Regions from separate parts of the Paenibacillus sp. FSL P4-0113 genome, predicted to be linked through region 2. Evidence: predicted binding sites of a transcription regulator. Region 2 holds the regulator's gene; each other region holds the start of a gene.
The links. The regulator Rex, encoded in region 2, represses fermentation and respiration genes when NADH is low (regulators of the CRP and FNR family bind a similar motif). The targets are predictions, from matches to a motif close to TTGTGAAATATTTCACAA.
Positions count from the first base shown of each region.

Region 1: a site for Rex is predicted at 6,821-6,838, ahead of nirB (nitrite reductase large subunit NirB). Genes of this name have one in related genera too.
Region 3: a site for Rex is predicted at 3,504-3,521, ahead of pflB (formate C-acetyltransferase). Genes of this name have one in related genera too.

Region 1 is NZ_JBBPAZ010000001.1:4,346,757-4,354,908, reverse strand. It holds gene MKX46_RS18835 (immunoglobulin-like domain-containing protein) at 1-2,284, shown strand, start outside; gene MKX46_RS18830 (exosporium glycoprotein BclB-related protein) at 2,519-3,847, shown strand; gene nirD (nitrite reductase small subunit NirD) at 3,916-4,245, opposite strand; gene nirB (nitrite reductase large subunit NirB) at 4,285-6,714, opposite strand; gene MKX46_RS18815 (spore germination protein) at 7,121-8,152, shown strand, end outside.
Region 2 is NZ_JBBPAZ010000001.1:1,114,894-1,123,045, reverse strand. It holds gene dinG (ATP-dependent DNA helicase DinG) at 1-1,115, shown strand, start outside; gene MKX46_RS04340 (redox-sensing transcriptional repressor Rex) at 1,159-1,812, shown strand; gene MKX46_RS04335 (amidohydrolase) at 1,799-3,100, shown strand; gene MKX46_RS04330 (cell wall elongation regulator TseB-like domain-containing protein) at 3,138-3,662, shown strand; gene MKX46_RS04325 (hypothetical protein) at 4,109-4,642, shown strand; gene MKX46_RS04320 (AAA family ATPase) at 4,635-6,137, shown strand; gene MKX46_RS04315 (3-hydroxyacyl-CoA dehydrogenase family protein) at 6,274-7,146, shown strand; gene MKX46_RS04310 (acetate/propionate family kinase) at 7,143-8,152, shown strand, end outside.
Region 3 is NZ_JBBPAZ010000001.1:1,271,859-1,280,010, reverse strand. It holds gene MKX46_RS05155 (Crp/Fnr family transcriptional regulator) at 1-355, opposite strand, end outside; gene adhE (bifunctional acetaldehyde-CoA/alcohol dehydrogenase) at 614-3,226, shown strand; gene pflB (formate C-acetyltransferase) at 3,555-5,816, shown strand; gene pflA (pyruvate formate-lyase-activating protein) at 5,868-6,626, shown strand; gene MKX46_RS05135 (copper amine oxidase N-terminal domain-containing protein) at 6,846-8,152, shown strand, end outside.

The DNA of each region.
Region 1 (8,152 bases), 3.2 Mb from region 2:
GCCCGTAAGTGCTGATGAAGCCGTAAATTTGGCAGCAAATACACTAAATTTGGATTATCCGCAAGGGATTAAGGATTCCATTGCTCTGCCTCGTACAGGAGCATTTGACACCCAGATTGACTGGTCTTCGGATCAACCGGATATCCTCAGCAATAGTGGTCAGGTGAATCGGCCTAAATATACAGACGGTGATGCGAATGTACAATTAATTGCCATTATTTCTAAAGGTGCAGCTTCTGTACAAAGAACATTCACGATCACAGTGCTGAAGGCATTGCCGAATACACCTTACGTACGATTGAACGGCAGTAATCCAATTGTTCTGGAAACCGGCGACAGCTTCACTGATCCAGGAGCCAGCGTACTGGACAGTGTTTACGGCAATATCCTGCTCCCTGAGCTTTCAGGTAGCGGGAATGTTGATACAAATGTACCTGGTGTATATGTATTGAACTATGCTTATAGCGACAACGGGGGTTGGACGGCAGAGCCTGCAGAACGCCATATAAACGTGCTGCCTCGTGCTGTTACAGCCGCAGCAGGCAATGAGGATATAGCCTCTGTGATCGTTACAGGCGCCTTACCGAACGCACGGCTTGAGCTGTACAATGCTCAGCAGGAGCTTATAGCGGAAGGAATTGCTTCCGGAGAGGGTAGATATACATTTATACCCGTTCCTGAAGGAGCCACCTACTATGTGCTACAGAACGTAAATGGCATGAAGAGCGCTCCGTCAGGGCTAGTGTATCCGCAAGGGTTAACCGCGCAGCGCGTTGCCGATTCCATCACAAGCATAACACCTCCTACAACAAGTGATACATTGCTCAGGTTGCCTGTTGTACCTGATGGTTTCCGTGTGACCATCAGCAGCAGTAGCCAGCCAGACATCGTGCGTACAGACGGAACTATTGTTCAAGCAGGTACTCCTTCCGTTGTAACTATCATGCTGGATGTTATGAGGGTAAGTGATGGTTCTCATGCTTTGACGCAAGCCATAGAAGTCACCGTTCCTGCCAAGGTAATTGCGAATACAGGCAAATCTAACAAAGATAAGACTGAGGATCTATCTACTTTCGTGCCACAGATCGGATTTTCCGAACAAGGGAAAGAGTTCTCCCTCTTTGTTCCTTCGCCGGCATTTCTGGATGAGCAGATACAGCAAGCACTTCGTGAGGGCAAAGCATACGCAGACATTCGTTTGGAGCAGGAAAAACAAATGAGTCGTGTTCTCCTTCCTCATTCTTTACTGAATAAGTGGGATAAGATGGGTGCATCGGTAATATCCCGATATGGAACACTGAGGATATCCAGTGACACCTTAACCAGCATGGCCTCAGGTCAGCAGGACGTTACATTGTCATTCCAGCAGGTAGATGTACAGCGTGCACAGCAGATCCGTGATTGGGCTGAGCAACAATCCAGCCTGACGCTGATGGGTCCGGTTACAGACATCAAAGCCAATATGACAGGGACAGGGACATCGACCATCATTCTACCGCTGGATAACGAATCCTTAGGTGAGTTACACAATGCAGAGCCCCAGTTCTCCATTCTTGTTATTCATGAGAATGGCGAGCGTGAGATTCTAAAAGGTACTGCTGTATTGGATTCAAACGGGATATTGTCGGGTGTGAGTCTGAATACGACCGGGTTAGGTACCTTTGCCATCGCCACAGATGCAAAGCCTCAAACCGATCATACCCGTGTGCAAAATGCCCCAATCAATTCGTCAGATTCGCAAGAGCTAGCTCAAGTATGGCCAGATGTACAAGGCCATTGGGCAGCGAAGTCCTTGCAATCTCTTGCAGACAAAGGCTGGATACAAGGCTATAAAGACGGCAACATACGTCCTGAGCGCGCTGTAAGCCGTGCAGAATTTGTAGCCATACTGACCAGAGCATTGGGAACTGCTGGAGATGAGAGCCCTTCTACCTCATTTACAGATATGAAGGGACACTGGGCTGGATCATCTGTGGATTCTGCTTACCGTCAGGGATGGATTCAAGGGCTAACCGCTCAAACTTTCGGACCTGATGAAAGCCTTACCCGTGAACAGGCGATGGTGATCCTGTCACACGCGATGCAGAATCAGACATCCATTTCCAGCACTACTGCACTGCAATCCTACAAGGATGAGCAGCAGATTTCAGCGTGGGCCTCCGCAGCATTCCAAAATGCAGTATCCTCCGGCTGGATCAGCGGTTATCCAGATGGAACGCTCAAGCCAAAAGCGGCTATCAGCAGAGGTGAGATGGCTGAACTGTTAGTACGTATGCTTAAATAAGAATTTTCAAGTTTCATAGATCAGATGAGTATAGCCAATACAACGCGGCCTCCAAGTTTTTCGGGGGGCCGTATTTTTTATGTGTATTTTATGTACGAGCCTTCAACAATCATTTTTGCTTGGTCATTCACCCTTTTCGCTTCAGAAAATATATTATGAGTATCTGCGAAACGGGGCGATGAACCACCTGTCACCTCTACTGTAGGAAGAACGATCAGGAGGAGATATTTGAGCATGAAACATAAAAAACCGTTCAGGTTCAGTGGTGCATCAAAAAAAGATGAAGACTGTAAACCAACAAGAGTAAATAGAAGTATCGAAGATCTTCTCAGGCTGATTAATGAAATGACCGCGATTATCCCCATCGTGTTCGCAAACCCTTCTGCGGCTAATGTATCTTCCTTGCAACAGGTTTTAAGACGTCTGTTGTCTCTGGCGAAAAGCTTAAGGCTTCGCGGCGGGGCCAAGGCAGACTTACTGGCAGCGCTGGAGCTTGCTATTGTTGCGTTAGAAGCTACACCTTTCTCGCCGATCGGCGTAGGTACTGCACTGCAACAATTACTGGATGCCTTATTATCCATCGTTTTACAAGAATCCCTCGATCCTGCTCTTAAGGACAGCTTAATCAACGCGATCAGAATCGCTGGAACGATGGTTAGCAACGTATTAGGTGAAACATACTTGTCAGGGGAGCCCGGTGCACAAGGACCCTCAGGGCCGCCGGGGCTTCCAGGACCGGTGGGACCCGGCGGTGCGCCTGGACCAGCAGGTGGACCAGGGCCACAAGGACCTCCAGGACCTATCGGAGCGGCCGGACCTGTGGGCCTTGACGGGCCTGCGGGACCTGTTGGAGCGACTGGACCTGTGGGCGCCGCTGGGCCCGCTGGGCCTATCGGGGCCGCTGGACCGGAAGGCCCTGCCGGACCAGTCGGCGCTACGGGTGCTACGGGAGCCGATGGTCTACCGGGCGCGGTTGGCGCTGTCGGACCCGCTGGGGCCACGGGTGTTACGGGCGTTACAGGGATTACCGGAGCCACCGGCTCGGGAGCCATCATCCCGTTTGCTTCCGGAGGGCCTGCTACACTGACAACTGTTCTTGGTGGGCTGGTAGGAACCACAAGTTTGATCGGCTTCGGAAGCTCAGCTACAGGTATTGGCCTCGTAGGCGATACCATTGACCTCACAGGTACGCTTGTAGGACCGCTTATTAACTTTGCTTTTTCCGTACCACGGGATGGCGTAATTACCTCTATTGCTGGTTACTTCAGTACAACAGCTGCTCTGACCCTCTTAGCATCATCCGTTAGCATTACTGCCCAGTTGTTTAGTTCCCCAACACCTAATAATTCCTTCACAGCGATTCCCGGAGCTACCGTTATATTGACTCCCCCACTGACTGACATTGTTGCTTTGGGAACGATCTCTAGTGGTATTACTACCGAATTGGCTATACCCGTAACCGCGCAGACCCGTCTACTTATGGTCTTCTCAGCAACGGCTACAGGAGCCTCCCTCCTCAACACCGTGGTGGGTTATGCGAGTGCAGGCATTACCATTACCTGATCCAAGCCGAAAAGGGCCCAACAGGATTGTCCTGTTGAGCCCTTTTTATTTGTATTCCATCAGATGAACTAAACCGTTTCGAGCGATATTTTTACTTCTTCTCCCTCTTCACAAACAGCGAACGTTTTAACTTGTCCGTGATCAGGCTCTTGAACGATGCCTGTCTGCAGGTCAATTTTCCAGTCATATAAAGGATCATAGATATAATGACCAGATACTATCGCCTCTGTAAGAGGACCTCTTTTGGGATGAGGATTGATATTTTCAACGGCATAAAGCTCATTCTCCGAAGTGCGAAAAACAGCAATTTCGACACCTTTGATGTGGATGGTACGTCCTATTCTGATCGGAAAATCCTTACTGTGACCGACGACAAGCCATTCGGCATTTTTGATCATTTGCTTGATTGCTCCCTTCCTCAGGCATTTTAGATACAATTACACAATAGACGGGGTGACAACCTCGAATAAATTCTTGCGTGAATCCTCATCATTGATGATCTTTTTCCAAGGGTCTTCTACCTGTTGCAGTGCAAATTCGATACGTTCTACTAAAGCTTGGCGATTAGCTGTATCATGAACGACTGCTTTCTGAATCTCTTCCAGACCGATCCGTTCCACCCACTCCGAAGTACGTTCCAGGTATTGCCCTGTTTCCCGGTAGAATTGCATTACGCTGCCTACAATATCAATCAGCTCGGCGTCGGTTTTCACTTTACAGAGTGAATCAGCCAACCGTGCTTTAATACCGCCATTACCACCGATAAAGATCTCCCAGCCTCCATCATTACCTACGATTCCGATATCTTTGGTACATGATTCCGCACAGTTGCGTGGACATCCATTAACCGCTAATTTGAATTTTGCCGGGAAGTCCAGTCGTTCGAATTTCCGTTCCAACACTTCTCCCATTCCCATCGAGTCCTGTGTGCCAAACCGGCAAAATTGCGATCCAACACAGGTTTTAACCGTACGAAGTGACTTCGCGTAGGCATACCCCGACGGCATATCGAGTTCTTCCCATACTTTAGGCAGATCCTCTTTACGGACACCGATCAAATCAAGCCGCTGTCCTCCTGTTACTTTAACGACCTTAACGTTGTATTTAAGAGAAACATCTGCTATCTTCTTCAAATCTTCTGGGGTCGTTACACCGCCGTACATTCTAGGAACAACTGTAAACGTTCCATCCTTTTGAATGTTTGCGTGCAATCGCTCATTTACAAAACGGGAATCTCCCTCATTTTCATAGGTATCCGGGTTAATCATTCCCAGATAGTAATTCAGCGCTGGCCGGCATTTGGAGCAACCTTCATCATTATGCCAACCCAGTACATTCATCACTTCACGCGTAGTTGTCAGCCCTTTGGTTTTGATCGCTTCCACAATCTCGTCCCGGCTCAATGTTGTGCAGCTACATATTCCTTGCTTGGCTGACGTCTTGAAGCTGTCTCCAAGAACATATTGTAGAATCTGCTCCACGACCGGCTTACATCCTCCACAAGAACGAGTTGCTCCGGTACATGCCTTAATTTCATCGACTGTAGTCAATCCATTGTCATTAATTGCATCAACAATGGCCTTTTTAGTTACACCGTTACAGCCACACACAATTTCATCATCGGCCATCGTTTCAGCGGATGATGTTTTCGACCCGTGATTGCTGCATCCAGTACCCATGAGCTGTCCATATATTTCATCTGTCATCAATGTTTGCTGACGTACATATTTTTGCAGGCTAGCAGATTCACTCACATCGCCAAACAGTACAGTTCCAACAATCTTATTTTCACGAAGCAGCACTTTTTTGTAGGTCCGCTTCCACTCATCTTTTGCTACAATCACCGTATGTTCAGGCTGGGTTATGAATTCGCCAGCTGAGAAAACATCCACCCCTGAAATTTTGAGCTTGGTGGAAACCACCGATCCCATATAACCTTCAGTTTCCGCGCCTGCCAAATGTTTGGCAATGACACTTCCCTGCTCAAACAGCGGAGCTACCAGACCATAACAGATTCCGCGGTGTTCAACACATTCCCCTACAGCATATACATCCGGCACAGAGGTTCTCATCAAATCATCGACTACAATACCACGGTTCGTTTCCATACCACTTTGCACAGCTACCTGAATATTAGGCTTGATCCCAACCGCCATAACGACCAAATCCGCTTCCAGCTCGCTTCCGTCAGAAAACCGCAGTCCTTGTACCCGATCTTGACCGTACACCTCCGAAGTTTGCATTTGCATAGCAAACTTGATTCCCTGGCGTTCTAGTTCTGCTTTTAGCATCGCAGAGGCTTCCCGGTCTAGCTGACGTTCCATCAAATCTTCCATTAAATGAACGACCGTAACATCCATCCCCAGATTGACCAGGCCTTTAGCTGCCTCCAGCCCCAACAGACCTCCACCAATGACAGCGGCCTTTTTATAGGTCTTTGCCGCTTCCAGCATTGCCGAGCAATCGGCGATATCTCGGAAACCAATAACTCCCGGTAATTCTTTACCCGGAATAGGCAGAATAAACGATTGTGAACCAGTAGCCACCAAAGCCACATCGTAATCAATTTCCAGTCCGTCTTCGGTGAGAATCTTCTTGTTCTCACCGTCGATACTTTTAACCATTTTTCCTGTATATAAAGTAATCCCTTGATCCGCATACCATTGCAAATCGTTCAGTATGATATCATCTATTGTTTTACTACCTTCCAACACATAAGAGAGCATGATCCTGTTATAGTTCGGATGCGGCTCACTTCCCAGGACTGTAATTTCATATTTATCTGTTAATTTTAAAATTTGTTCGACCGTATTGATACCAGCCATCCCGTTCCCTATAACCACAAGCTTCTTTTTACTGTTTATCATATACCGGTTCCTCCATTCATTCGACGCTACTTCCTATCCGACGACATCTCTACGTTTCTAATGAATATTGTTTATGCTTCTATTTTAATACAGCAGATAGAGCTATATGTGATTATAATCACAATGTGGTTCGCATTAAGAATGTTTAGGGATTTCCCTATTCCGTTTCAAGGGGTTTTGCACCATTCCCTACGCTGACTCTCAGTGCTAGATAGCCCTAAAACAAAAACAGAAGTGTTTGGTGTGAGATCTGCCGTAATGATTAGATTTAAAAATAGTGTAGTTGATGATCATTTGCTCTGGTCATCGAACGAATCTTTCCAGTTCATGTGTAAATACAACCTTTATAAGGAATACTTTAGGGACAACTTGTATCTTAGAATTGAATCGTTTGGAGGTGGTCATCTTGTGGTCTAAAATAATTTCTTATATTCCGAGCTGGAGTATACTCTTTCAAGCAGGCCTCGCGTTGATTATTCCTTTAGGGATTTATTATATAAACACCTCGATTTATTCGTTTGTCGGTAGTAAGGGAGCGAAATCCAAACATTCTTCCGGTCGGCCGCTCTCCGATGAAAATAACGAAGGGCACCTTGATCAACAGAATAAACCAAACTCTAAAATTACAGGGAATTACGATTCCGATTTAAATTCGATCCGAGAGTCTATAGGCGGAAATAGTGATGTGCATTTTCGTGAGTTTATGTTGAAAAAATTTCATGCTCGGTCCGTATTAGTCTTCATAGAAGGCATGCAGGATGAAAAGCTTATGAGCAATCAGGTATTGGAGGTCTTGATGTTTGAGGGCCAGCAGGACCAACAGGAACAGCCGGAAAGTATAAGTAGCTCTTTTATAAAAGATAGCTTGATGCCACTTACGCAAATTAGTGAAGTTACCAGTATGGAGGAACTGCACGAGTTCATCCTTTTAGGTCATACTGCCTTATTAATTGAAGGAATGAAGGAAGCACTACTGGTAGGCTCGCCTAATGGCGCCATTCGCTCCGTCAATGAACCAACCTCTGAAGCACTACTTCGGGGTCCCAGAATCGGTTTTACGGAAGTATTAAGTGAAAATACTTCGATGCTTCGACGCCAGGGCTTAAATAAAAGTCTGGAAATGAAGAAATTTCAAGTGGGAAGCCGAATCAAAAAGGATCTGGTTGTCGCGTACATCAAGGATATTGTGAATCCGGATCTTCTTGAAGAAGTAAACCGCAGAATATCAAAAATAGATATGGATTTTTTGGCTGAATCCGGTTATGTGGAGCAACTCATCGAAGACAATTATTTAAGTCCGTTCCAGCAGGTTCACAACACAGAGCGACCCGACCGTGTCATTAATGCATTACTGGAAGGAAGAATAGCCATTCTTCTGGACGGGACTCCCTTTGCACTTATTGTCCCGGTGACCTTCAGTATGCTGCTTCAATCTCCC
Region 2 (8,152 bases):
GAGCTTTGGAAAATCAGCTATATGTAACGATGAGCGAAATTTTGCGCAAGGGCGACAAGCTGATGCTGGACGTCAAGGAAGAACATGACGATTATGCGGCGGATAGCCTTATTACAGATATCACGGGTCTGCTCAAGGATTTGGCGGGGATTCGAGAAAATTTGCGCTTTTTTATCCGACTCGATGATGAAACAACCGTATACTGGCTCGAGGCAAGCGGGCAATTCCGTAGTAAATCATTGCAATTTTATGCGGTACCCGTCGATGTGAGCCGCCAGTTGAAAGAAATGTTTTTTGACAAAAAAAGAAGCATTATTCTGACTTCTGCTACCTTGTCGGTAGATAAGTCGTTTCAGTACATGATCGATCAGCTCGGCTTACAGGAGGCCGCAGATCAAGAGCGGCTGATGACTTCGCAGCTCCCGTCACCCTTTAATTACAGGGATCAGGTGTTGCTGGTTATTCCACGGGATTTCCCAAGTGTGAAGGGCAGTGTAGGAGATGCGCATTTTGTAGATATGCTCGTTAGCTCTCTAGGAGCGACTGCTCAGGCGACACGTGGGAGAATGCTCGTTCTGTTTACGTCCTATCGGATGCTCCGGCAAGTGTATGAGCCGCTCAAAGAGGCCTTAGCATCCAGCGAAATTACTGTGCTGGGACAAGGTGTGGACAGTGGAAGTCGCAGCAAGCTAACCCGCCGGTTTCAGGAAGCGAAAGCTTCTGTATTGCTGGGGACCAGCAGTTTCTGGGAAGGCGTCGATATTCCGGGGAAGGCTCTGACTTGTCTAGCCATTGTTCGCTTGCCGTTTCAACCGCCGAATCACCCGCTGCTGGAGGCAAAAAGCGAACTGCTCCAGCAGCAGAAGAAGAATCCATTTATGAAGCTGTCTGTACCGCAAGCGGTCATTCGCTTCAAACAGGGATTTGGTCGGTTGGTACGTACAGCGAACGACCACGGGGTCGTTATCGTTTATGATACGCGTGTGATTGAATCCTATTACGGAAAGCACTTTTTGTACTCGTTACCGGGACCAAAAATGGAGCATATGCCATCGGAGCAAATGGTGCCCCGCATCGCCGAATGGCTCCAATCCGCCCCGGAGACAGAGGCATAACGGACGGACATAAGTATGTTCGTTACAATTAGGGGGAGCAAGTATGAAATCAGATAAAATTTCAGAGGCTGTCGTACGGAGGTTACCCGTATATTTACGTTATCTGAATGCACTGCACAAACGGGAGGTGGCTACGGTCTCTTCTCAAGAGCTGGGACAGAGGCTAGATTTGAACCCGGCCCAAATCCGTAAAGATCTTGCTTATTTTGGAGATTTTGGTCGGAAGGGTATCGGTTATGATGTTTCTTATCTCATTGAGAAAATACGCCATATCCTGAAAATCGACCAACAAATTAATGTAGTATTGGTCGGAGCGGGTAATCTGGGGCAAGCCCTTTCGAATTATAACGCTTATTTAAAAGACAATATGAAGATTGTGGCGGTATTTGATGCGTTTCCGGATAAGGTAGGAACCAAGATCAATACATTGGTCGTGCAACCGATGGATGAACTGGAAGCGACTGTGAAAGAAAAAAACATTCGAATCGGGATTATTACCGTACCTGATTTTGAAGCACAGCACGTGGCTGATAGGCTTATTGATAGCGGAATTGGAGCGATCCTGAACTTTGCACCGACTACTCTCAAGGCACCAGCCAACATTCGGATTCATGCCACAGACTTTACAACTGATTTGCTTAGCCTCGCTTATTATTTGGAGGACGGAAAGGAAGAAGCACAATATGACAGTGAATAAATGGATGATTAAAAACGGATCTTTTGCCGTAAATGGACCAGAAGCAGGGGTAGTCCATGGTTTTATGATTGTGGAGGATAGTCGTATTACTTATATTGGCGAAACCTTGCCTGCGGGTGAGGAAGAGACGGAAGCGATCGATGGTAAAGGGCTATTGTTTTTACCTGGTCTGATCAATACTCATGGTCATGCGGCGATGTCTCTACTGCGTGGGCATGGAGATGATTTGGCACTTCAAGTATGGCTTCAGGAAAAAATGTGGCCTATGGAAGCCAAGTTTACATCTACAGACGTGTACTGGGGTACGTCCTTGTCTGTGCTGGAAATGCTGAAAGGTGGAACAACAACCTTCCTCGATATGTACGATCATATGGATGAGGTGGCTCGTGTGGCTGAAGAGTCAGGTATTCGTGCAAGTCTGATGCGTGGAGCAATTGGACTATGTTCGGAGGAAGAACAGCGAATCAAGCTGGCAGAGGCCGTGACTTTTGCGCGTAACTGGCACGGTAAAGCAGACGGCCGTATTACAACGATGATGTCACCGCATGCGCCATATACATGTCCACCTGCGTTTATTGAAAAATTCGTACAAGCTGCGCATGATCTGGACTTGCCACTGCATACGCACATGTCTGAGACGATCGCCGAAGTAGAGCAAAACGTACGCGACTACGGTTTGCGTCCGGTTGCACACTTGGATAAGCTTGGCTTTTTCTCCCGTCCTTCGCTTGTTGCCCATGGCGTTCATTTGAACGACGAAGAAATAGCTTTACTGGCAGAACGTGGTGTAGCGGTTTCCCACAATCCTGGCAGCAACTTGAAGCTGGCAAGTGGTGTGGCAAGAGTGCCTGAATTGCTGCGTGCAGGGGTTACGGTTTCTCTCGGAACGGATGGTCCTGCCAGCAATAATAACCTGGATATGTTCGAGGAAATGCGTCTGGCAGCACTTATTCACAAGGGTGTATCCGGTGACCCTACGGCAGTTCCTGCAAGTGAAGCGCTGCGTCTGGCAACAGAATACGGTGCAAAGTCGATTGGTTTAAAAGAAGTAGGAGCGTTGGCAGCAGGCAACAAGGCTGACTTTATCGCGTTGGATCTGAATCAGGCACATTTCTTGCCGCGTACAGATCTTATTTCCCATGCGGTATACTCTGCAAGCGCCAAGGACGTGGCTCATGTGTGGGTAGACGGTCGTCAGGTTGTGAAAAACGGCGAATGCCTGACTATGGACGAGGAACGTATCAAACATGAGGCACAAGCCGCCTTTGAAGGGCTGCTGTCGCGCTAATTCAGGTGTCACATCCCCTTAGAGAGGAAGCACGGGTTTGAAAAATAAGAAAAAATGGATAGCGGTCGCCATTTTGGCCGTGATACTGATCCTGGTCAGCATTTTCTGGTATTATTCCTATGTTACTCAAGACCAGGTGGCTGAGAAAAATGCCGCTATCATTAAGGCCAAGCAATCAGGTGGTCTGGTTAGCACGACTCAAACATGGAAGTCTGTGTGGGATCAGGTATATTGGGTGGTTCAAGGGAAAAATGCACAGAATGAAAATATAATGGTATGGGTTCCTTTTCAAAAAGTGGAGGGACAACCTAACGTACCTGCCGCAGATAATAGCGGTGTTCATACCGAGCTGCTGAAGAACGGAGTCGACGAGCAAAAAATGACGTCGCTAATTCAGCAGCAGCTTCCAGGTGTAAAAATTGTAAGCCTCCAGCCGAGTGTGTTCAATGGCGAATATGTGTGGCAGCTGTTTTACGATGATGGAAGCCATCATTACTATGCCTTTTACCGTTTTTCAGATGGGGGAGCGACGGGGGTAAAGTATACTTTGCCCAATAACTAAGCTGGTTGAGGATCAGCAGATGTGGAATGAATGACTAGTAAATGATTAAAAGCTCAAGAAAAAGACGTAAATGCGATGAAATTCGTATTTACGTCTTTTAGTCTTGCTATGCCGTAAAGATGAGCTGAATGCCAGCGAAGCATCTTTACCTACCCAACTTCTCTCCTAAGGCAAATTCATCTTTATGGCGGGCAACAGCGATCGTAAGATCAAATCCTACACGCAGCGTCCCACCTCCACCATAACCAAAGATTTTGCCTCATCACAACTCCTCCACACATTGCCTTCGATTTTAGATATACGTTATGATATACTATATTTTATAAGTGATAGACAAAAATGATAGAAAAAAGAATTGCTGATCACTGTAAGATCATGCAATTTGGTTGTTTGTTGACATTCGTCCCGTTTCTTCTGAGTTTTACATTTTGAGAGGAGGATGTTGTTTGAAATTGCGTGCAGTTCCTATCGTTGTGGCGGCAGTTTTGGCAGCTTTGCTGCTATTTGGGGGATGGTTCATTTACCGTCAGGTTACAATGCAAAGTCCTCTGGAAAAACTGGTTTCTCAATATCCAGGCGTGACAAGCGCTCAAATAGATATTAAACAGGATCAGGTTGTATTGAAACTAGATCTCAAACCGCAGGCGGATGTGGCCGGATTGGTCGATGTAGTTAAGCAAAAAGGACAATCCATCATTGGCAGCCGCACCATTAAGCTCGATATTGCAGACCGTTCCAATACAGCACTGAATCAATGGTGGTCTGAGGCTATGTTTCCTGTAGCCGAAGCGATGGAAAATAGAAAGTATACTCAAATTTCATCTACAGTTGAGCATATGAAAAAGAAAAAGACGGGTATCAAAGCTGATACCGACATGGATTCGAACAATGTCTATATCCGACTCAGCGAAGGGAAAGCGACCAAGTTTATCGTTTTGCCACGTCAATCTCAGCAGATGGGGGTATGGCCTAATGCCTAGATGGATCAAGGAAATATTAATCGGCATTGTGCCGGTAACCATTATATTTCTCGTTTTTATTGGGGTAAATATTATCCCTCTTCTAGTTGCTGGTGTGATGTTCAGCGGCTTGTTAATGCTCATGCATGCTCGTGGAGGCTTGGCCGTAGGTGCTGGGCAAGAACGTAAACGTAAAAAAAATGGCCCGGACAAGCTGACTTTTGAGGAAATCGGTGGGCAAGAAAGCGCTAAGCAGGAGCTGCGTGAGGCCTTGGATTTTTTGAATCGACATGATGAAATCTCCAAGTTTGGTATCCGTCCATTAAAAGGCGTTTTGCTCACAGGTCCTCCGGGAACAGGAAAAACACTGATGGCTAAGGCAGCGGCACACTATACTAATTCTGTTTTTGTTGCAGCCTCAGGTAGTGAATTTGTTGAAATGTACGTTGGTGTTGGAGCAGGTCGTGTGCGTGAGTTGTTCCGGGAGGCACGTACTCGTGCAGCCAAGGAAAAGAAGGAAAATGCAATTATTTTTATTGACGAAATCGACGTAATTGGTGGTAAACGTGAGGGTGGACAGCAACGAGAATATGATCAGACTTTGAATCAGTTGCTGACAGAAATGGATGGTATTTACTCGGTAGATACACCGCGGATTTTGATCATTGCGGCAACAAACCGTAAAGAAATGCTGGACAGCGCCTTAACGCGCCCAGGGCGTTTTGACCGTCATATTCAAGTGGATTTGCCTGATAAGAAGGGCCGTCTTCATATTCTTAAAATTCATGCCAAAAACAAACCGATTCAGGAAGATGCGAATCTGGATAAAATTGCTGAGGAATCTTATGGGTTTTCTGGCGCACAGCTGGAGAGCGTAATGAATGAAGCGGCAATCTATGCGATGAGACAGGATCAGAAAATGATTGCACAGAAACATCTGTCGATGGCAATTGACAAAGTGATGATGGGTGAAAAGACAGATCGAGAATCGACCTTGGAAGAGAAAAAACGTGTAGCGATCCATGAACTGGGACATGCTATTATGGCCGAAATTGTTCGTCCTGGTAGCGTAAGCCAGGTTGCACTTAGCCCACGTGGGAAAGCGCTTGGGTATGTGCGCCACAATCCACAGCAAGAGCATTATTTATACACCAAGCAGTATCTGGAGGAGCAGATTATGATCTCGCTCGCAGGGGCTACGGCAGAAGAAATGTACTATGGCGGTCGAAGTACCGGCTCTAGTAATGATTTTGAGCAGGCGCTGAACATCGTCCATACGATGATGACTTCCGGTTTGACTTCACTTGGCATTATTAACATGGAAATGGTAACGAAAGAAGAACTCATGCGGGAAAATGGCGAGATTATGGCTGACCTGCATACCCGAACTTTGGAACTGCTGGAAAAGCATCGTCCTGTGTTCGACAACTCACTTGACATCCTAATGAAGGAGGAAACTTTGTCTGGAGACCAATTTAGATGTCAATTTAGTGAAAATGCTTTATTACCAGCATAATTTTTTATGCTGGTTATTTTTTTTTACTTTTAGTCCGTGCTAAGATATTATTATCTATTGGGACATAAACATGTATTTTTCGACAAAGAAGGATACAATATATGAGAGTGACCAGGAAAGGGTGGAGTTAAGAATCATGCAATTTAAAAAAATCGGCGTCATCGGCGGCGGCACCATGGGACAGGGGATTTCTGAAATGCTCGCGTCCAAAGGAATCGATGTGCTGCTGGTAGAGCAGACACCAGAGAAACTAGACTACGCCTACAATATGATTGAAACGAGTCTGGACAAACAACTGGAAAAATGGGCAATTACTCAAGCTGAGAAAAAATTGATCTTATCCCGTATTCAGAAAGTATCCCATTTAGCGGAGCTCGGCAGCTGTGATATGGTCATTGAGACTATTACAGAGAATCTGGACGAGAAGAAAGCAGTGTTCCAAGAGCTGGACCATGTGTGTCCAAACAATATTATTCTTGCAAGTAATACATCCACGCTGAGCCTGACCGAGCTTGCCAGCTCGACCAAGTATCCAGAGCGTGTTATTGGTATGCACTTTATTTATCCAGTATCCCGTATTGATCTCGTAGAAATTATTCGTGGTTTAAAAACTTCGGATGATACCTTTGAAAACACTAAGATGTTCGTGGAAGAAATAGTGGAGAAAAAAGGAGTCATGATTTATGAATCTCCTGGATTCGTAACAAGCCGGATTATCTGTCTGCTGATTAACGAAGCGGCCCATGTACTTCAAGAAGGCGTGGCTTCCGCTGATGATATCGATGACGCTATGCGAATCGGCTATAACTTCCAAAACGGTCCTTTGGAAATGGCTGACCGCTTTGGTCTGGATTCCGTTTTGGCTGCTCTGGAGCGTATGTTCCGTGAATTTGGTGAATTGAAATATCGTCCGTCCATCGTACTGAAGAAAATGGTGCGTGCAGGTAATCTGGGCGTGAAATCGGGCGAAGGCTTCTTTAAGTACGACAAGGATGGTGACCGGATATGAAAATTCTCGTAATCAATGCAGGGAGTTCTTCCCTGAAATACCAATTGTATGATATGACGGACGAGTCCGTTTTGGCAAAGGGATTGGTAGAGCGCATCGGTATGGATTCCTCCATTCTGACGCATAAGCCAACCAATAAAGAAGAATACACCGAAGTTAGCGAAATTTTGGAACATACTACAGCCATCCGTAAAGTGCTGAACGCACTCACAGATGCTGAACATGGTGTAATCTCCAGTACTAGCGAAATTCAGGCTGTGGGCCACCGTGTGGTTCATGGAGGCGAAATCTTCAAACAGTCTGCAGTTGTAACGCCTGAAGCGAAGAGTGAAATCCGCCGCTTGTTTGACCTGGCGCCACTGCATAACCCTGCTTCCATGATGGGGATTAAAGCGGCTGAATTGAATATGCCAGATGTACCGCAGGTTGTAGTATTCGATACCTCGTTCCATCAAACCATGCCTGAAAAAGCTTATATGTACGCCATTCCAAGAGTGTTGTACAATAAGTACAAGGTTCGTCGTTACGGTGCCCACGGTACTTCTCATGATTTTGTGAGTAAGGAAGCAGCCAAATTCCTTGGTCGTCCTTTGGAAGACCTGAAGATTATCACTTGTCATATCGGTAATGGTGGTAGTGTAACAGCAGTTCAAGGCGGTTTGTCTGTTGATACTTCCATGGGGATGACTCCACTGGAAGGCCTTATGATGGGTACTCGTAGTGGTGATTTGGACCCAGCAATTGTACCTTATGTCATGAACAAAGAAGAATTGACTGTCAATGAAGTCAATTCCATGCTGAACAAGCATAGTGGACTTTTAGCTATCTCCGGTATTAGCAGTGACATGCGTGAAATCACAGAAGGTATGGAAAAAGGCGAAGCTAATTCTACATTGGCATTTGAAATGTATGAATACCGTCTGCGCAAATACATTGGATCGTATGCTGCCGCAATGAACGGGGTAGACGTAATTGCATTTACAGCAGGTGTAGGCGAGAACTCCAT
Region 3 (8,152 bases), 160 kb from region 2:
GCTGGCAAATAAGCAGTTCCAAATCTGTATGATCGATTACGCCAATATCACTGTCTTCCAGAACCTCAGCAGAAAAGGAATGCTTAGTACCGAAAAATGGATCGGCTTGACCAACAAGATCGCCGCTTTGATACATATATAGAATAAGTTCCTTGCCCTCATCCGTTGTTTTGGTTACTTTCACGCGTCCGCGCTTAATATAAAACAGCTTATCCGCTGTATCTCCTTCCCAGAACAGATGCGAGCTTTCTGGCATAACTCGATCTTTCATCATTACTTGCAATCGGTTGAAGCTGGCCTCCGAGAAGCAACAGGTGTTGCCGCGGGCTTCCATTACATTTGTAGGGTTTCTCATCGTCCATTTCCCCTTTGTATCCTATGTTTTTTATCTGCAACTTGATCAATTCAAATTCATTATATACTTGTGCAATGAGTTTTTGGGGCAAGAAGAGGGGGTAAAAGTGGCAGAATTCCAAACTTTGTGATTTAATTCACTTCATAAAATAAAATTTTAAATAGATTGTGAAAAAAATCACAATATATCTTGAAAAGCTGTGTTACGATCAGTGCGTGAACAAGAGATAGTACACGAGATAACAGGAGGATGAGGGAAATGGCTGTTAAAAACGAGGTTATTCAAAAAGAGCAAAGCGCAGAGCAGTATATTCAAACGCTGATTGACCGGGGGAACCGGGCACAGCAAGCTTTCATGAGTATGAATCAGGAACAGATTGACGAAATCGTACAAGCTATGGCACTCGCAGGGATGGATAAACACATGTACCTGGCGAAGTTGGCTGTTGAAGAAACAGGACGCGGTGTGTACGAGGACAAAATCACCAAAAACATGTTTGCAACAGAATATATCTATCATAGTATCAAAAATGAAAAAACCGTCGGTGTCATTGAAGACAATGATTTTGACAGTTTTCAAAAGATAGCAGAGCCAGTCGGTATTATCATGGGGATCACTCCAGTGACAAACCCGACTTCGACTACGATGTTCAAAGCGCTGATTGCCATTAAAACACGTAACCCAATCATTTTCGGTTTCCATCCATCTGCTCAATCGTGTAGTGCGGAAGCAGCCCGCGTCTTGCTCGAAGCAGCTGTTAAACATGGTGCTCCGGCCGATTGTATTCAATGGATTGAAGCACCTTCGATGGATAAGACCAATGTATTGATGAACCACCCTGATGTGGCGCTAATTTTGGCAACTGGTGGATCAGGCATGGTTAAGGCAGCTTATAGCTGCGGTAAACCAGCACTTGGTGTAGGTCCTGGTAACGTGCCTTGCTTTATTGAAAAAACAGCAGATATCAAACAGGCCGTGAACGATCTTATCCTCTCGAAATCTTTTGATAACGGTATGATTTGTGCTTCGGAGCAAGCGGTTATTATCGAAGAGCCAATCTTCGAACAAGTGAAAAAATTGATGATCGCTAACGGTTGCTATTTTGTAAATAAAGAAGAAGCAGCTAAGCTCACTCAAGGAGCTATGAATGTCGAGAAATGTGCAGTGAACCCAGCTATTGTCGGGCAGTCTGCTGTGAAAATTGCTGAAATGAGTGGTATTACAGTACCAACAGGAACTAAAATTTTGGTCGCTGAGATTGAAGGGGTAGGAACAAAATTCCCATTGTCTGCGGAAAAATTGAGTCCTGTATTGGCTTGCTATAAAGTAAAAAATGCGGAACAAGGTATTCAACGCGCTGCTGAAGTCGTGGAATTCGGGGGCATGGGTCACTCGTCCGCTATTCATTCGAACGATGAGGATGTTATCGCTCGGTTTGCAAACCGTTTGCAAACAGGACGTATCATTGTAAATGCACCTTCCACACATGGTGCGATTGGCGACATTTACAACACCAATCTTCCTTCGTTGACACTTGGTTGCGGTTCGTACGGTCGTAACTCGACTTCGTCGAACGTATCGGCAGTCAATCTGATTAATGTGAAAAGGGTGGCGAAACGGACGGTGAATATGCAATGGTTCAAAGTACCTTCCAAAATCTATTTTGAAAAAAATTCGACACAGTATCTTGCTAAAATGCCTGATATCACACGTGTAGCTATTATCACAGACCCTATGATGGTACAACTGGGATATGTAGATCGTGTTATTCATTATCTGCATCAGCGCCAAACACCAGTAGCTATCGAAGTGTTCTCTGAAGTAGAGCCAGATCCATCGACAGTTACGGTAGAACGTGGTACTGAAATGATGAGACGTTTCCAACCGGATTGCATCATCGCACTGGGCGGCGGTTCGCCAATGGATGCCGCTAAAGGCATGTGGATGTTCTATGAATATCCAGATACTGATTTCAATAACTTAAAACAAAAATTCATGGATATCCGTAAACGGATTTACAAGTACCCACGTCTGGGCCAAAAAGCACAATTTGTAGCTATCCCTACAACATCGGGTACAGGTTCCGAAGTTACATCGTTCGCAGTAATTACGGACAAAAACCTGGGCGACACGAAGTACCCACTGGCTGACTATGAGTTGACTCCTGATGTGGCAATTATTGACCCAGTGTTTGTATATTCGCTGCCTAAAACAGCTGTAGCGGACACAGGTATGGACGTTCTGACACATGCTATCGAGGCTTACGTGTCCGTAATGGCTAATGACTACACAGATGGTCTGGCAATTAAAGCCATTCAATTGGTATTCCAATACCTAGAACAATCGGCTCTGACCGGTGATAAGCTGGCTCGTGAAAAAATGCATAATGCTTCCACACTTGCTGGTATGGCGTTTGCTAATGCATTCTTGGGCATTAACCACAGTCTTGCACATAAATGGGGTGGACAATACCATACAGCGCATGGCCGCACGAATGCCATTTTGATGCCGCACGTTATTCGTTATAATGCGAAAAAACCGACAAAATTTGCTTCGTTCCCTAAATATTCGCACTTTGTTGCGGATGAGCGTTATGCAGAAATCGCGCGCATACTGGGACTGCCTGCACGCACCACCGAAGAAGGGGTTAACAGCTTGATCGAAGCGATCCGTAAAATGAACAAAACACTCGGTATCGAGGAATCGTTCCAACAAATCGGTTTCGATGCGAAAGATTTCGAATCACGTGTAGATTATCTGGCTGACCGCGCATTTGAAGATCAATGTACAACTGCGAATCCTAAGTTGCCACTGGTTACTGAGTTGGCTGATGTCTATCGCAATGCCTTCTACGGACGTTTTGACCAATAATATAATAGGTAAGAAGAGGCTTGTGAAAAAGCATTTTCTCGTTCAATACCGATGCAGGCTCTCTATATAGAGGGCCTGTTGGTTTGGGAAGGGAGGTGAACGGCAAGGCTAAGGATATAGGCGCGAAGCTAGGGAAAATAAAGTGACAAAAATCACTCATATTGTGATTTTTGTCACATACTACACTCTATCATTATTCTACAATAAGGGTGTAAGAGAGGTCCCGACACTGAGCGTAAGGCATCGGTGAACAGGCCGGGCTCAAGAAATAGCTTTATCGTGAAAAAAATCACAAGTCCGGAAGACCAAACAATTTGGAGGGATTTACATGTCGGTGATTGAGAGAGAATTACAAGAGCAACAATCTGGCTGGAGAGGTTTTAAAAAAGGCAAATGGACTAAAGAAGTCAACGTCAACGATTTTATTGAAACCAATATCTTACCTTATGTTGGCAATGAAGAATTTTTGGTTGGTCCTACGGCCAACACAACTGCATTGTGGGATATTGTATCCGATCTTACCAAAAAAGAGTTGGCAAACGGCGGCGTGCTTGATGTAGACGTGAATACGCCATCCACTATTATTTCACATAAACCGGGTTATCTAGACCGGGATAAAGAGCAAATTGTCGGTGTACAAACAGATGCTCCATTCAAACGTTCTTTACAGCCGTTTGGCGGAATTCGAATGATGATCGACGCTTGCAAAGCCTATGGTTTTGAAGTGCCAGAAAGTATCATTGATATCTTCACTCATATTCGTAAAACTCACAACCAAGGTGTATTTGACGCTTATACAGATGAAATGAGAGCGGCTCGTAAAGCTGGTATCATTACTGGTCTGCCAGATGCATACGGCCGTGGTCGTATTATCGGTGACTATCGTCGTGTAGCTTTATACGGTGCAGACTTCTTGATCCAAGATAAAAAGCTGCAACTGAAAAGCCTTGAAGTTGATTCCATGGAAGAAGACGTAATTCGTCTGCGTGAGGAAATTTCCGAGCAAATTCGTGCTTTGAATGAACTGAAACAAATGGCTGCTGAGCACGGTTTTGATATTTCAAAACCTGCTAACAATGCGAAAGAAGCTTTCCAATGGGTATATTTTGGATATCTTGCAGCAATCAAAGAACAAAATGGTGCAGCAATGTCCTTAGGACGTGTATCTTCCTTCCTTGATATTTACTCTCAACGTGATATGGAAGAGGGTACAATGACAGAAGAACAAGCTCAAGAACTGGTCGATCATTTTGTTATGAAATTGCGTATTGTTAAGTTCTTGCGCACACCTGACTATAATGAACTGTTCAGTGGAGATCCAACTTGGGTTACTGAGTCCATTGGTGGTATGTCCGTAACTGGAGAAACTCGGGTAACTAAAAACAGCTTCCGTTTCCTGCACACCCTCTACAATCTGGGACCTGCACCGGAACCGAACCTGACTGTACTGTGGTCGGAAAAATTGCCTGAAGGCTTCAAAAAATATTGTGCGAAAGTTTCTATTGAAACTAGCTCCATTCAGTACGAGAATGACGATCTGATGCGTCCGATTTATGGAGACGACTATGGTATTGCTTGTTGTGTATCGGCAATGAAAATCGGTAAACAAATGCAATTCTTTGGTGCTCGTGCTAACTTGGCTAAAGCTCTGCTGTATGCAATTAACGGTGGTAAAGATGAAAAATCTGGCGTCCAAGTAGGGCCTGAATTCCCAGCCATTACAGGTGAAGTTCTGGATTATGAAGAAGTGTTGAGTCGCTTCAAACCTATGATGGAATGGTTGGCCAAACTGTATATGAACACTTTGAATGTTATTCACTACATGCATGATAAATATAGCTACGAACGCATTGAAATGGCGTTGCATGATCGTGATATTCTCCGCACCATGGCTTGTGGTATTGCGGGTCTGTCAGTTGCTACCGACTCCTTGAGTGCCATTAAATTTGCAAAAGTTAAACCAATCCGTAACGAAAAAGGGATTGCTGTTGACTTTGAAATTGAAGGCGAATACCCTTGCTACGGTAACAACGATGACCGTGTAGATAACATCGCTGTGGAACTGGTAGAGAGCTTCATGAGCATGATTCGCAAGCATAAAGCTTATCGTAATGCGCTTCCTACTCAATCTGTACTGACTATTACTTCTAACGTGGTGTATGGTAAGAAAACAGGTACAACACCGGATGGACGTAAAGCAGGCGAACCGTTTGCACCAGGGGCAAACCCAATGCACGGCCGTGATAAAAAAGGTGCTTTGGCATCTCTGAGTTCCGTAGCCAAATTGCCTTATGAACACAGTCTGGATGGTATCTCGAACACCTTCTCTATCGTGCCTAAAGCACTGGGTAAAGAAGAAGAAACACGCAAAACAAACCTTGTTTCGATGATGGATGGCTATTTTGGAAGCCACGCACATCATCTGAATGTCAATGTGTTTGCTCGCGAACAACTGTTGGATGCAATGGAACACCCAGAAAACTATCCACAGCTGACGATCCGTGTTTCCGGTTATGCCGTTAACTTTATCAAGCTGACTCGTGAACAACAATTGGATGTTATTAACCGTACTTTCCACGGTACAATGTAAATAAGTATTACAATGACGCACGCATAGCGGATGCGGGAAGGATGATGCAACATGTTGAAAGGACACATACACTCATTGGAAACCTTCGGGACCGTCGATGGTCCCGGCATCCGCTTCGTGCTCTTTATGCAAGGATGCTTGTTGAAATGTCAGTATTGCCATAATCCGGACACTTGGGCCTTGAATGAAGGCAATCCAATGACCCTAGAGGAAGTATTGGCTGAAATTGAACCGTATTTAGCCTATTACCGTTCTTCGGGAGGCGGATTGACCGTATCCGGTGGAGAACCGACATTGCAAGCTCATTTTGTAGCAGAGCTGTTCAAAGAAGTGAAACGTCGCTGGAATTTGCACACGACACTGGACAGTAATGGCTTTAATGATGCGGGCCGTATCCATGATCTGCTGGACGTAACAGACTTGGTGTTACTTGATATTAAGCATATTGACAACGACAAGCATATTAAGCTTACAGGCAAGTCCAACGACCGTATGCTAAGCACAGCTCGCTGGTTGTCTGAGCAAGGGCGTAAAATGTGGATTAGACACGTATTTGTACCGGGTATTCATGATGACGAGCAAGATTTATTGAATTTGGGACGGTTTATCGGAACGTTGAACGGAGTCGAGAAATTCGAAATTTTACCTTACCATCAAATGGGTGTTTATAAGTGGGAAATGCTCGGTAAGGAGTATCCGTTGGAGGGAGTTCCATCTCCTACAGACGAAGAAGTTCAACGTGCTTACCGACTCATTGAAGAGGGTCGTCTGGAGACTGCAGGAAAGAATGCTGTCTGTCGTCCATCATAATGTAAATGGTGCAAAAGCTATTTCTTAGTAATGAAGCCGCCGCCACATCAGGTCAGATGGGTGGCGGTTTTTTGTTGTTGAATTTTTTGCAGTCACAGGAGAAAGTTCCCTTTTTTTCATGATAAGCAAAATTTCCAGAAACTTTTTAACAACTGACGCGTCTAATAGTATGACTTTTTACGGGAATGATAATAATTTGGTGATAGAAGGAGACAGACAATGAATTTCAAGAAATGGACCATGCTCACCGCTTTGGCGGTAGCTCAGGTGGCCGCAGTAGCCCCTGTAGGAGCAGAAGCAGCATCAACAACCGTTCAATCCACCGATTCGGTTAGCGCACAGCAGGCTCAGACCAATGTTGCTGATTCCAGCGTTCAGAATAGTATCGGAGCTCAAGAGGGAACAGGCACACAAAACAACACGGTAACACCAGATAACACAGGCGTAACCAATGATCCATTGACTGGCCTGCCTACGGATACAACCAACGGATCGAACGTATCCAATGATGTATACGGTGGAGACGGAACGATCACCAATCCTGGTGGAGCTCCAACAAACATGGGGGCTAATCAACTGATTTTGTATTTAAACAGTGCGAAAATGGAACAAAACGGACAGGTATATACGGCAACTCAGCCGATGACTGTTAAGGACGGAGTTTCCTATGTAGCTATCCGTTCTCTTGTCAGCCGTGTCGGATTGCAGTTTAGTTATGACACTGCCACCAAAGAAACCGTAATCACACAAGGAACAAATGTCCTGCGCTTCAAAACAGACAGCAAGGTTTATACGGTTAACGGTGAAGCCAGACAAATGAAGGGACCGGCTTTTCAGCAAAAGAACGTATTTATGGTGCCGTTGACCTCGATTACACAGGCCTTAAATATTCCTTATACTGTGAATAATACGACTAAACAAGTTATCATGGATTTGAATCAGAAGCCTAAAGCTTCCTTCACGGTTCAGCAAAAAGATATCTATGCGGGCGAAACCCAAGTTACGTATTTGACGAAGGAATCTTCTCCTACAGGTCTACCGATTGTGAACCAACGTTGGGAAGGTAAGCAGGACGTATTTCAGGAGCCGGGTACATATGTAGTTACCTATTCTGTTCTTGACTCAGCTGGAAACTGGAGTGATCCTTACTCAGTTACAATTACAGTAAGACCGCCGAACCAACCGCCAGTCGCTCTGTTTACTACAGATAAAAAAGAGTACAAGATGGGTGAAAAGATCACCATTACGGACCTGAGTACGGATGATGAGAATGCTATTACTAAGCGTGATTGGGAGAACAAGAAACTTGCCTTCTTCCAACCAGGTGATGTAACGATTACGTTAACCGTGACTGATAAGCACGGCGCAACAGGTACCAAAAGTGAAACGATTAAAATTACGAATGAACTGCTGTACAACGAAGATGATTTCAATAAAATCTTCACACCATATGGTGATAAATATACAGTAGACGGCAGTCAGGTGCCTACCATGGCTACCATTCCTTTGACAAGTACATCTTCACC